DNA from 2 places in the Pueribacillus sp. YX66 genome. Region 1 is predicted to be linked to the other one. Evidence: predicted binding sites of a transcription regulator. Region 1 holds the regulator's gene; the other holds the start of a gene.
The links. Region 1 encodes LexA, which represses DNA repair genes until DNA is damaged. Its sites were predicted from a motif close to CGAACATATGTTCG; they were not measured.
Positions count from the first base shown of each region.

Region 2: a site for LexA is predicted at 2,530-2,543, ahead of ABU914_RS06155 (YhjD family protein). Genes of this name have one in related genera too.

Region 1 is NZ_JBEUEL010000012.1:63,426-69,876, forward strand. It holds gene ABU914_RS07480 (metallophosphoesterase) at 1-216, shown strand, start outside; gene ABU914_RS07485 (hypothetical protein) at 309-479, shown strand; gene ABU914_RS07490 (helix-turn-helix domain-containing protein) at 486-1,151, opposite strand; gene lexA (transcriptional repressor LexA) at 1,285-1,899, opposite strand; gene ABU914_RS07500 (DUF896 domain-containing protein) at 2,059-2,289, shown strand; gene tkt (transketolase) at 2,323-4,326, shown strand; gene sirA (sporulation inhibitor of replication protein SirA) at 4,467-4,907, shown strand; gene ABU914_RS07515 (YneF family protein) at 5,060-5,275, shown strand; gene ABU914_RS07520 (M15 family metallopeptidase) at 5,334-6,143, shown strand; gene ABU914_RS07525 (DUF2621 domain-containing protein) at 6,171-6,451, opposite strand, start outside.
Region 2 is NZ_JBEUEL010000009.1:73,893-80,343, forward strand. It holds gene ABU914_RS06145 (PCYCGC motif-containing (lipo)protein) at 286-762, opposite strand; gene ABU914_RS06150 (aldehyde dehydrogenase family protein) at 1,027-2,448, shown strand; gene ABU914_RS06155 (YhjD family protein) at 2,572-2,943, shown strand; gene ABU914_RS06160 (hypothetical protein) at 2,990-3,139, opposite strand; gene ABU914_RS06165 (AMP-binding protein) at 3,417-5,063, shown strand; gene ABU914_RS06170 (NAD(P)H-dependent flavin oxidoreductase) at 5,881-6,451, opposite strand, start outside.

The DNA of each region.
Region 1 (6,451 bases):
GTTTTTAGTGGACATGCTCACGGAGGACAAATTAGGATTCCTTTTGTAGGAGGTCTCCTTTCTCCTGGACAAGGTTGGTTTCCAACGTATACATCAGGTGTATATACATCTCGCTCAACAAACATGATTGTTAGCCGTGGACTTGGTAATAGCGTAATTCCGATTCGTGTATTTAATTTACCTGAAATCGTCGTGATTACATTAAAAAGTATATAATTCACAAAATGATTATTTTAACAGTATAGTTGTTTCCGAACGAAATATACTACGGGTAACGAGAAGGAAAGGTAAAAAAGGAGTGAGGAAATTTGGAGAAAGGAAGAAAACGAAAGCTAAAGAAAATTGCCGAAAAAGAGAAGAGCAAGGGGAGGAATCAACCGTTCTTAGACAACGAGAAAAACCAATTAAACGATAATAATCGACAAACAGTCTTATCTGAACAAGTTCGGTATGACAATGCCGACGACCTTTATAAATAACTTTAGTTAACTTTTTTCAGGTTTGAAATGTCCACAATACACCCCGTAAATTTCCACCTCATTAAATGGTACATTAATCGTTCGATAGTTCTTATTGTCACATATGAGAGTGTAGCTAGGGAATTGTGAAGTCCATGTAATGCGGCGAATCGTTCCAGTGTTTTCATTTATTAAACGAACAGCAACAATTTGCCCATTGTATTCAGGGTGATGATATTTTCGGAAAAACACAATATCATCATCATCAATGCTAGAACCTGACATTGAATCACCTTTCATCGTAATCGCAAAATCAGGTTGTGGACTTTTTTTAAAAGGGAAATAGACGTAATCAACGACATCGTTACTATCAAAAGAAGAGATTGATTCAAATACTGGGATTTTTTTGGGGAGATCGTGTAATAGAGTATCTTCCTTTTTTTCTTTGATTTCATCGATGTCGATTAGCCCGGCTTTATTAAGCAAATCATATATATCTAAATTATAGGCAGAAGCAATTTTCCGCAAAGAATTGATCGATGGCACAACTTTTTTGCCTGTTTTTCGGTTAATGCCTAATTCTAAATCGCGTATATAGGAATGACCGAGACCAGTTAATGAAGCCGCCTCTCGTAGTGATAATTTCTTTTCTGTTCTTATAGCTTCTAAAAAAGTACCAAGTTCGTTGCTCATAATGAATCCCCCCAACTGTATTGTATAAAATACAACACAAAGAAGCAAATTTGTATAGCAAACAACACAGAGATAAAGTATGTGTTTTAAACAACACAAAATTAATATAAAAAAAGCTGTTTTATTAACAGCTTCAATCAATTTCCCGATAAACACCGATGACTTTTCCTAATATTGTACAACTTTTTAAGTGTATTGGTTCCATCGTTATGTTTTCTGGTTGGAGTCGTATGTAATCTTTCTCTTTGAAAAATCGTTTTACAGTTGCCTCGTTTTCATCCGTCATTGCAACGACAATCTCGCCGTTGTTTGCGGTCGGTTGTTGTTTTACGAGAACATAGTCTTTGTTATATATGCCAGCATCAATCATACTGTCACCTTCAACAACGAGCATAAAAAGTGATTTATCCGGTGCGAAATTGTTCGAGAGTAAAAAATAATCTTCAATGTTTTCAATCGCTGTGATCGGTTGTCCTGCCGTTACTTTCCCTATAATCGGAACTTTAATACCTTCAGGATTCGTATCGTCCTCACTTTTATCCAAAATTTCAATTGCTCGTGGCTTCGTCGGATCTCGTTTAATAAATCCCTTTTTTTCTAAGCGAGACAAATGACCATGTACAGTTGAGCTTGATGCTAATCCAACTGCTTCTCCAATTTCTCTAACGGAAGGGGGATATCCTTTTGTTTTCACTTCATCTTTAATAAAATCTAAAATGGCTTGTTGTCGTTTTGAAATTTTGACCATAGTGCACCTCGTTTCCTAAAAATTGTTTTGTATAAGTATAACAGAATTAAACAGTTTATACAAACATAAGTTCTAGTATTTTTACTAATGGGAATTTATGTGCTCGTTATGTTAAAATGAAACAAGTTTATCGAGTAATGAAGGGGAGTTGACGGAAATTTGGAATTTGAGTTACGACGAATAAACGAATTAGCTAAAAAAGCAAAAACAAAAGGGTTAACAGCAGCCGAAAAGAAAGAACAAAAAAAACTTCGCGAACATTATTTAAAAAGGTTTCGACAAGCGTTTGAAAAGCAGTTACGTGGGGTTACAGTTATAGATGAAAAAGGAAATGACGTTACCCCTAAAAAAATAAAAACAGCTCAAAGAAATTTACGATATAAACATTAATAAATGATAGATATTAAGAGGAGTAGATAATAGATGGAAAATCAGGTTGAACAGCTTGCAATTAATACGATACGTACATTATCAATTGATGCAATTGAACGTGCGAATTCGGGTCACCCAGGGATGCCGATGGGTGCGGCTCCGATGGCATACACATTGTGGTCGAAAGCGATGAATCATAATCCCGAAAATCCACAATGGATAAACAGGGATCGGTTTGTATTGTCAGCCGGACATGGATCGATGCTATTATATAGTTTGCTTCATTTATTTGGTTATGACGTTACAATGGAAGATTTAAAAAATTTCCGGCAATGGGAAAGTAAAACGCCGGGTCACCCTGAATATCGTTATACGCCTGGTGTTGAAGCGACAACAGGTCCTTTAGGTCAAGGAATCGCAATGGCTGTTGGAATGGCCATGGCAGAACGTCATCTTGCTGCTACATATAACCGAGACAATTTTCCGATTGTCGATCATTATACGTACAGCATTTGTGGTGATGGAGACTTGATGGAAGGTGTTTCTGCTGAAGCTGCGTCTTTAGCAGGTCATCTTAAATTAGGTAGATTAATCGTTTTATACGATTCGAATGACATCTCACTTGATGGAGATTTGCATTTGGCTTTTTCTGAAAACGTAGCGCAACGATTCGAAGCATACGGTTGGCAAGTCATTCGTGTCGAGGATGGTAACGATTTAACTGAAATTGAAAAAGCACTTCACGAAGCAAGAAGCGAGATAAATAAACCGACATTAATTGAAGTAAAAACGACAATCGGTTACGGATCGCCTAATAAAAGCGGAAAATCTGATTCTCATGGAGCGCCACTTGGAAAAGAAGAAACAGCATTAACAAAACAATATTATGGCTGGGGGTATGCAGAATCGTTTTATGTACCGAAGGAAGTTAAGGAGCACTTTAAACGGTTAAAAAATGAAGGCGTTCAAAAAGAAGAACAATGGAACAAGCTGTTTAAAAAATATAAACAAACTTACCCTGAAATTGCAGAGCAGTTTGAAAAAGCGATTAACAATGAAGGAATAGAAAATATTGAACAATACTTACCCGTATTTAAAGAAGGAGAAACATTAGCGACACGTGATGCATCAAGTAAATTTATTAATGCAATTTCAGAACCTGTTCCTCAATTTATTGGTGGCTCTGCAGACTTAGCAAGTTCAAACAAAACATTAATGAAAACTGAAAGTAATTTTTCTTCTGATGATTATACGGGGCGTAACATCTGGTTTGGTGTACGTGAATTTGCGATGGGAGCCGCATTAAATGGAATGGCACTTCATGGTGGATTGAAAGTTTTTGGAGCAACATTTTTCGTTTTCTCTGACTACTTACGTCCTTCCATTCGTCTTGCAGCATTAATGCAACTGCCTATAACGTATGTTTTCACCCATGATAGCATTGCAGTCGGTGAGGATGGACCGACGCATGAGCCAATTGAACAACTTGCATCATTGCGGGCAATGCCTGGTTTATCTGTTATTCGTCCAGCAGACGGTAACGAAACCGTAGCTGCTTGGCGCCTAGCTTTAGAAAGTGTCGACGTTCCGACTGCACTTGTACTCACTCGTCAAGGATTGAAAACGATAAAAGGAACAGAAAAAACCGCATACAAAGGCGTTAAAAAAGGTGCTTACACGATATCCAAAAGCAACCAATTAGAAATTGATGGACTTATTATTGCAACGGGTTCCGAAGTAAACCTCGCAATTGAAGCTCAAAAACAACTTGAACGGGAAGGGGTTTATGTTAATGTAGTGAGTATGCCCTCATGGGATCGGTTTGAAAAACAGCCTGATGAATACAAAAATTCAGTTTTACCACCGACAGTAAAAGCTCGATTGGCTATTGAAATGGGGGCTTCATTAGGATGGAAAAAGTATGTTGGTGAAAAAGGGGAAGTGATGGCGATTGACCGTTTCGGTGCTTCAGCCCCAGGAAATACACTTATTAAAAACTATGGCTTTACAGTTGAGAATGTCGTTGCAAAAGTTAAATCAATCATAAAGAAATAATCGACAATAAATGTGATAAGTCACCTTGAAAAAGGTGGCTTTTTTCGACGAAACTAGTGTTTTCTCTTAACACAATGCGACAATCATTTTTCAGAAAATTTCATATAATGAAGTCAACATTTGTTAGGGGAGGACTTTTTATGAGACGGTATATCATTTATTTATTAGAAACAGACGTTGCAAAAAACTATATCGGCAAAGAGAAAATGTTATATCAGTTATTTTATGAAGCTGAAAATAAAATTTCTCCTTATCAGTCAATCGTGAAAAAGCAAATCAATTACATAACGAGAAAGATAGAGTTAGTTGATTTACACACTACGTTCATGACAGAACTAAAAAATGTATTAAAAAGTTACGAACGAGGAAAGTTGTATGAAGTGCAAATAGATAAGAGTGTGAGCAGGGCCGTACTTATCGTTAAACCAAACTACTTATCCATCTATTCTTACGGATCGTTAGAAGCAGAAGCAGCTTTTTTTGAAGTGTTGCGGAAGATGGAATCAAGTTTTCTTGCAATTGACTTTAAAAATGATAACTATGGATGGCTCAATCCAACGAAACAAATGGAATTAGCGTAGAAAACGTGCAAGAATAGGCTAGATTCCTTCCTTATCTTGTTGTACAATCGTGTAGGGTTATAGTAAAATTACGATAATAATTGTTCAAAAGATGCTTACTTTTATTTAACTTTTTGGACATGGATGTAAGAGAGAGATAAGGAGGGAACGTTATGTGGCTTTACATTTTAGTTGGTACTCTCTGCTTACTAGCAGGAGTAGCGTTAGGTTTTTTTATCGCTCGTAAATATATGATGAATTATTTAAAAAAGAACCCACCGATTAATGAAAATATGCTTCGTGTCATGATGATGCAAATGGGTCAGAAACCGTCGCAAAAGAAAATTAACCAAATGATGAAAGCGATGCAAAGCCAAATGAATAAGTAAGGTCAGCACTCAATTTTGAGTGCTTTATTTTCTTCAAGGATATAAAAGGAGTTTGCATATGAAAAAGATCGTTACGGCTTTGTTAATTGTAATTGTAACCATTAGTTTTGGATGTAGCCAAAATAGTGATCAAGATAACAATAACATAATTAGTGAACAGAAGCAGAACGATATTGAAAACCATAAACAGAAAAATGAACAAATGGATACAATAAGAAGTAGTCGGCTTGCTGAGTCAATTACTGTTGATTCCGATGGAAATAACATAGTCACGAATCCTGATGATCTGTTAGTCGTTTCAAACAAAGAAAGATATTTACCAGACGGTTATGAACCTCAAGATTTGGTCATTCCAAACGTCCCCTTTCCTTTCGAGGAAAAAACTGAGAAAAAGTTCATGCGAAAAGAAGCGGCAAAAGCATTGGAAGAGATGTTCGCTGATGCGAAAGCAAATAATCTTAATCTCTATGCACAATCGGGTTATCGTTCTTATGAAAGACAAAAGACTGTTTTTGCTTCTAATGTGAAACGGCTCGGTGAAGAAGATGCTAAAAGGGTTAGTGCATCTCCAGGTCAAAGTGAACATCAAACAGGCTTAGCAATGGACGTAACAAGCCCAGAAGTCAATTTTAAATTAATTGTTGAATTTGAACAGACACCGGAGGGAAAATGGGTGTTAGAACATGCTCATCACTATGGATTTATCATTCGCTATCCAAAAGGGAAGGAAGCGATAACGGGGTATGACTATGAACCTTGGCATTTACGCTATGTCGGAAAAGAGCACGCAAAATATATAAAAGAAAACGAGCTTACTTTAGAAGAGTATTTATCCGAAAGTACACCCGTTCATAATGAAAAGAGTTAGAACCAGACGATAATACGTCTGGTTCTTTTACGATAACAACTCTCGATATGGTTGGAGATCGATTTGTTTCTCATTTAACTTTTTAATGAGAAATTTATGATCGCGTTTCGGTGTCGCAATAATATAGCCACGGATGATTAAATCTAAACTTAAATGAGTTGCTTTTTCTTTTAGTGCTAATTCACCAATTTTGCCAGCAATTGTCTGTTTTGCAACATCGCGAAACAGTTCAGGAACTGGTTCGACGAGCTCATTTAAAAGCTGTTTTTTTTCGTCTGTCCAAAGGTGGAGCGTGTTTTCGATATAAT
Region 2 (6,451 bases), on a different contig from region 1:
AAAATCAACTCTAGCATGACTGAAGTAGTTTTCTGCTTATTCTTGTTAAGAATTGCGTTTATAAAGTAAAAACATGAGCAATGGGCGATGGGAATTGATGAGGAACAAGACTTTACGGTTGATGTCTCTAGCCATAAAAACACATTTGAAGAAATCGTGTTTCTCGGAAAAGTCATACTTTCAAACAATCTCGACTTCAATGCTTGACCTATCGTTTCACAATCACTCCATTATTTGTACGTATAGCTTTTTATTACATTTTCGATTCAGCGTTTATTCCTCTCCTTACACCTCAGGTGTCGGCGTCGGCTCGGCATAGCCTTCTTTATATTGATTATCAATGTGGTCACGAATGTCCTTGATTGATTTTCCCTCGCTATACATGACGATCGATTCCGCTGCAATATCTAGGCACGCTTGGCATCTCGTCGCATGGTCGTCCCAGACGAGTGAACCGTCCTCGTTATTTTTGTAAATGAAACAATCGTAGTTGTCTTTATGCCCGACGGAATCGCCACAACCGCAGTAACACGGGATCTGTTCAAGTAAGTGTTGGTGTTGGGAAACAGCCCTATAGATAAGTTTCATATCATCTGATTTATTGTCTAAAAAAGGTGGGAGTACAGACGTTGATTCTGTTTCTTCCCGCAAATCACCGAGTTGCGGTTGTTGAGAATGATTTTCTGCTTTTTTCGTTGAACAAGCTCCTAACGGCAAGGACAATAAAGCAAGGATAAAGAATAAGTTTACGATCTTGCGCATGATGCGAACCACTCCTATTTTCTGTACAGTCTATCCATATGTTAGCACAACAGAACGATTTATAACCGTGGCAATCTGACGAAAACGTGTTCAAATTATTTTTAGCAACTCAATCATTCTCACGGATACTATCCCTTTCAATACAGGGTTCCCGCAATCGGTTTAAACAATAATAATTTCCGAAGATTAAGATTTATATATCTATTCTAGGAAAATTATTATAAACTTATAGTATGTGACTTTTGATTGAAAGGGGTATATAAAATGCGAATTCAATTAAAACATTTTATTAATGGAGAATGGGTCGAGTCGACTGGTTCAAGGATTATTGACGTCATCAACCCAGCTACAGAAGAAGTGATTGGCCAAATTAGTGACGGGACAGAAGAAGACCTCAATAAAGCTGTTGCAGCAGCAAGAGCGGCTTTTCCGTCGTTTTCTCAAACGACGAAAGAAGAACGAATTCAATTGTTAAATCGAATTGCTGACGAATATGAGAAACGCAAAGGCGATATTGTGAACGTCATTACGCAAGAATTAGGAGCACCGCTTTCAATCAGTGAAAGAACACACTACAACATGGGATTGGCTCATTTCCGCCAGGCAGCGAAGGAGCTAGAAACTTTTGAATTTAATGAAAGGCGTGGAAATACGGTCATCCGTAAAGAACCGATTGGGGTAAGCGGACTGATTACACCATGGAATTTCCCGACGAACCAAACCGCCACAAAGCTCGCAAGTGCTTTTGCAGCAGGGTGTACGGTTATATTAAAACCTTCAGAGCTTACACCTTTCGCAGCTATTATTCTTGCTGAAGTGTTTCAGGCAGCGGAAGTACCTAAAGGTGTCTTTAATCTTGTCAATGGAACAGGGGAAATTGTCGGAAATGGCATTAGCTCTCACCCTGATATCGATTTTGTCTCCTTTACTGGATCTGGTGCAGTAGGTCAAAAGATTACCGAAAACGCAGCAAAAACAGTTAAAAAGGTCGCCCTTGAACTGGGAGGCAAATCTCCCCTCATCATTCTTGATGACTTTGATATGAAAAAAGCTGCCAAAATCGCGGTTACAAACGTTGTGTTTAATTCTGGTCAGGTATGTACAGCCGCAACGCGGACACTCATACCAAAATCAAAGCATGATGAGTTTATTGAAGCCGTCAAAGAAGTCCTACCGAATTATCGTGTTGGGGACCCCCTAGACGGAACAAACTTCTTAGGACCGCTCATTTCTGAAAAGCAATACAAACGCGTGCAAGGCTATATTGAAAAAGGGATCGAAGAAGGTGCCACACTCGTTGAGGGCGGAACCGGTAAACCGGAAGGCTTGGAAAAAGGCTACTATGTTAGGCCGACCGTATTTACAAATGTAAAAAATGATATGGTCATTGCTCAAGAAGAAATCTTTGGACCTGTCATGTCTATCATTACGTATGAAGACGTCGATGAAGCGATTGAAATCGCCAATGATACGATTTATGGTTTAGCTGGGTATGTCGTTGGCGAAGACAAGGAAACGGTTGAGAAAGTTGCAAACTCCATCCGAGCTGGTCGTATTGTTGTAAATGGTGCTTCCGGGGACTACTCTGCTCCATTTGGCGGCTATAAACAATCCGGCATCGGTCGTGAGTGGGGCGACTATGGGATTGAGGAATACTTAGAAGTAAAATCAGTTGTCGGTATGTAGCTCTCAATGATATAAGTCCTTAAGCAAAAGCACTTATCCATCGGGTAAGTGTTTTTGTTGTTTTTCTTTTCTCTTCCCTCCAGAACATTCGTTCCGTATAATAGTAAGAGGAGTTGAGCTTAAATGGCCTATGCGAATGATGAAGAGAGAACATTAGTTGAACAGATGATTTTTCTTCCGTTAGTAAAAAAGGTGCTCGTTCATGATGCTCAGGCACTCGCTACCTACACAAAATTACCTCGACCCTATTTGAAATTAAACGAAAGCATCTTCCGAACAGTAAGCAATGACTTACGGATCGTAAAACGTGAAGTGTATAAACGAGGAATGAAAGTATTTGAGGATTCGAGAGATCATACAAGCATTGTGTATAAAGCGTACGTTCGCGGGTACGAAGAAACATACCGTTATGCTTTTGTTATTTTAAAAAACAAAACAGAAGAATATTTAGAAAAATATATAATTCACGCAAAAAATGACCGAAATGAACAATGACTGTTTCTAAAACAAAACATCACAAGACCCACGATTCATCGTCTATTTAATCTCCAATGAGATGAATATCCATGTAAGTAGGAACAGCAAAACGATTCCGTGTACCCGTCAATCCTCGAAATAAAACAGCATGTGTTGACGGAATCATCCGCCTACCATCGCATTTGTCTTCCATCAGACCTCGTTCGACTTGCATTCATTCAACTACGGATTTTAAAACGATTAAACTTGCGATAAAATCTTTTCAAGCAACAAACGTCACTTTTACTTCCTATCTTCGTTTCCAGGATTTGCAGGGCTTCAATCCACTAAAAATATGATTGAATATCCATACGAATAGACGTAAGCCAATAAATAGTACTTTACAAATAGCCATCAAGTAGGTTGTGTTATATTTCTGAATATTGTTATAATACTTAAATATAGTTCACTTTCATGGAGAAGGTGCACTAAAAAATTGAGAGGTGAATGAAATGCCGGAGGTTCTTTCAAAACAGGTTGAAAACTTACTTCACGAATATAATCGCCAAATCCCTTCCGTCGCTCACGTACTCTGCGACCGTCATAATCAGAATAAAGTCGCACTATGTTATGAAAATTCAGTAGGTGAAAAGCAAACTTATACGTATGGTGAACTAGCTGAACTTTCTAAGAAATTCGCCACTGTTCTTCATAATTTAGGGATTAAAAAAGGACAACGTGTCGCTATTCTATTACCAAAGGGACCTGAGCTCTTCATTTCGGCTCTTGCTGTTTGGAGACTTGGGGCGATCCATGTTCCTTTGTTTACCGCATTTGGTCCGCAAGCGATCGCTTACCGTGTAAATCATAGTGGTGCACAAATTGTCATAACCGATTCAGAAAATCGTGCAAAACTAAACGAAACAGCATCTGAATCAAATCCAATTGACACTTCTCGTGTCCACGTGATTACTGTAACGTCTGAATCTGAACATGTTCTTGAATCGAAGTCTTCTGACATCCAATTTTGGAATTCGCTTTACAATGCCACTCCCCTCTCGAAAAACAGTGAAGTCACAGGAGATGATTTGTTCATTTTGCTTTTCACTTCAGGGACGACAGGGCAACCAAAAGGCGTAGAAGTTCCTGTAAACGCATTGGCAGCTTTTGAAGGATATATGCGGTTTGGACTTGACCTCCGGAAAGATGATGTCTTTTGGAATATCGCTGATCCTGGTTGGGCTTACGGCTTATATTTTGCATTAATTGGTCCCCTACTTCTAGGTCAGACGACGATGATGTTCAACGCAAAATTTAACGTCGAAGAAACATATCGCATTCTCGAAGAATATGAAGTCACAAATTTTGCAGCTGCACCAACGGTTTATCGTGCAATGCGAGCGGAGGGAATTCCTCAGGACTCGAAAGAAAAATTAAAATTACGTGTTCTTTCAAGTGCCGGTGAACCATTGAATCCAGATGTCAGTGCGTGGGCCGAAGCTCATTTAGGTGTCCCAATCCACGACCATTACGGACAAACTGAACATGGGATGATCGTTAACAACCATCATTACGCAGAACTTCAGCATACCCTTAAAATGGGCTCAATGGGTAAACCGATGCCAGGCTATCGAATCGTGATTATCGATGAAAAAGGCAATGAATTACCACCTGGTGAAGAAGGTCAAATTGCCATCGATACAGAGCATTCTCCTTTGCTATGGTTTCGTGGCTACTACCAAGATCAAAAACGTACAACTGAGCGATTTACGATGGACGCACGTTACTATTTGACAGGTGACAATGGTAGCCGAGACGATGAGAACTATTTTTATTTTTCTGGACGTTCGGATGACATTATTACGAGTGCGGGGTATAAAATAGGACCATTTGAAGTCGAAAGTGCATTGATGAATCATAAGGCTGTAGCGGAAACAGCAGTTGTGGGGGTCCCAGATGAAAAGCGCGGAGAAATTGTAAAAGCGTTTGTCGTCCTTCGTTCAGGTTTTACACCAAGTGATGAGTTAAGCCAAAAATTAAGCCAGTTTGTAAAAGAGAATTTATCAGCCCATGAATATCCACGTGAAATCGAGTTCGTCGAAACACTGCCCAAAACACCAAGTGGTAAAATCCAACGCTTTCTATTACGCGAAAATTAGCATTTTTAAAGTATACAGTTGTCAAGCATAACTTGACAACTGTTTTTAGGTTGCTTTTCACACGTGAAGACTGTGTTTTTGCGAGTTTGTCCCAGTTCACTTTCGACATATAAGCCTTTCATCACAAAGTCTAATCCAATCCTTTTTGAATATGCATTCTTTTGTTTCTCGTATTCTATAAAAAATCGAAAGATCGTATTTGCTAGTTTTTGTTTTTAATTATAGTACGAGACTTTATTTTATCAAAATCTCTCTATACCATCTTTCACTATGATGTTTTCATTAACGAAGCTAGTCGCGTAGGATTGTGGAAAATTCAGCTTTTTTCCTCCAAAGAAGATTTATGAATCTATCTTACCTTGGGTAAAATTTTCATCCTTCCCCTTACTAATCATACAAATATGCGACAAAGCTTTCTTTTTCGTCATAAATATGACAATTATGCGATCCCGTCTTGTTCCCTTTTTTATCGCTTAGCCGATTGCTCAAAGTTTTGCTTCCAGATTGGTTTGAAGAAATTTAAGTCGTAAATAGTTCATCATCAGACAACGTGCTTACGCACCCTATTGCAACATCCATAATGTCACAAAGTATACAATAATCATGCATCGTGCCCATCAGGTTAAATGGTCGTTCGGTAACTTCAAGTTCAATGACAACTTCACCTTCCTCCGTTTCGGCAATGTTAAGCCCGCGCGCTATTGCATTAGATCTTTCACCGATTCAACGATTTCCATCTTTCATCATTCTTATTCTAGTCACCATCTAAAGTGCAATGTGAAAAAGAGGAGAATCTTCCCTTCTTCCATTTTTTATGTTAATATGCCGATACTTTTTTGTTCAATTGTTGTTTTGCAACAGCGTATTCTTGAGCAAGCCGGTCAATATATGCTTCGGCGCTCGTAATATCTTTAATCACTCCGATCCCTTGTCCACACCCCCAAATATCTCTCCATGCTTTTGCATCTTTATTTCCACTGCTAGCAAAGCTCATTTGGGATGGATCGCTTTCTGGAAGTGAATCGGGATCCAAGCCAGCATTGCGAATCGATGGTGCAAGATAATTACCATGAACACCAGTGAAGTAGTTACTATACACGATGTCGTCAGATGTACTTTCAGTAACCATCTGCTTATATTCTTCAACAGCTCGTGCTTCATATGTTGCAATAAACGGTGATCCAATATAAGCAAAATCAGCACCCATCGCTTGAGCAGCAAGTATGCTTTCGCCTCTCGCAATTGAACCAGACAATGCAAGTGGTCCATCAAACCACTCTCGAATTTCTTGAACTAATGCAAATGGACTTTTTGCACCAGCATGCCCACCAGCTCCTGCGGCAACAGCAATTAAGCCATCTGCACCTTTTTCGATCGCCTTGTGAGCA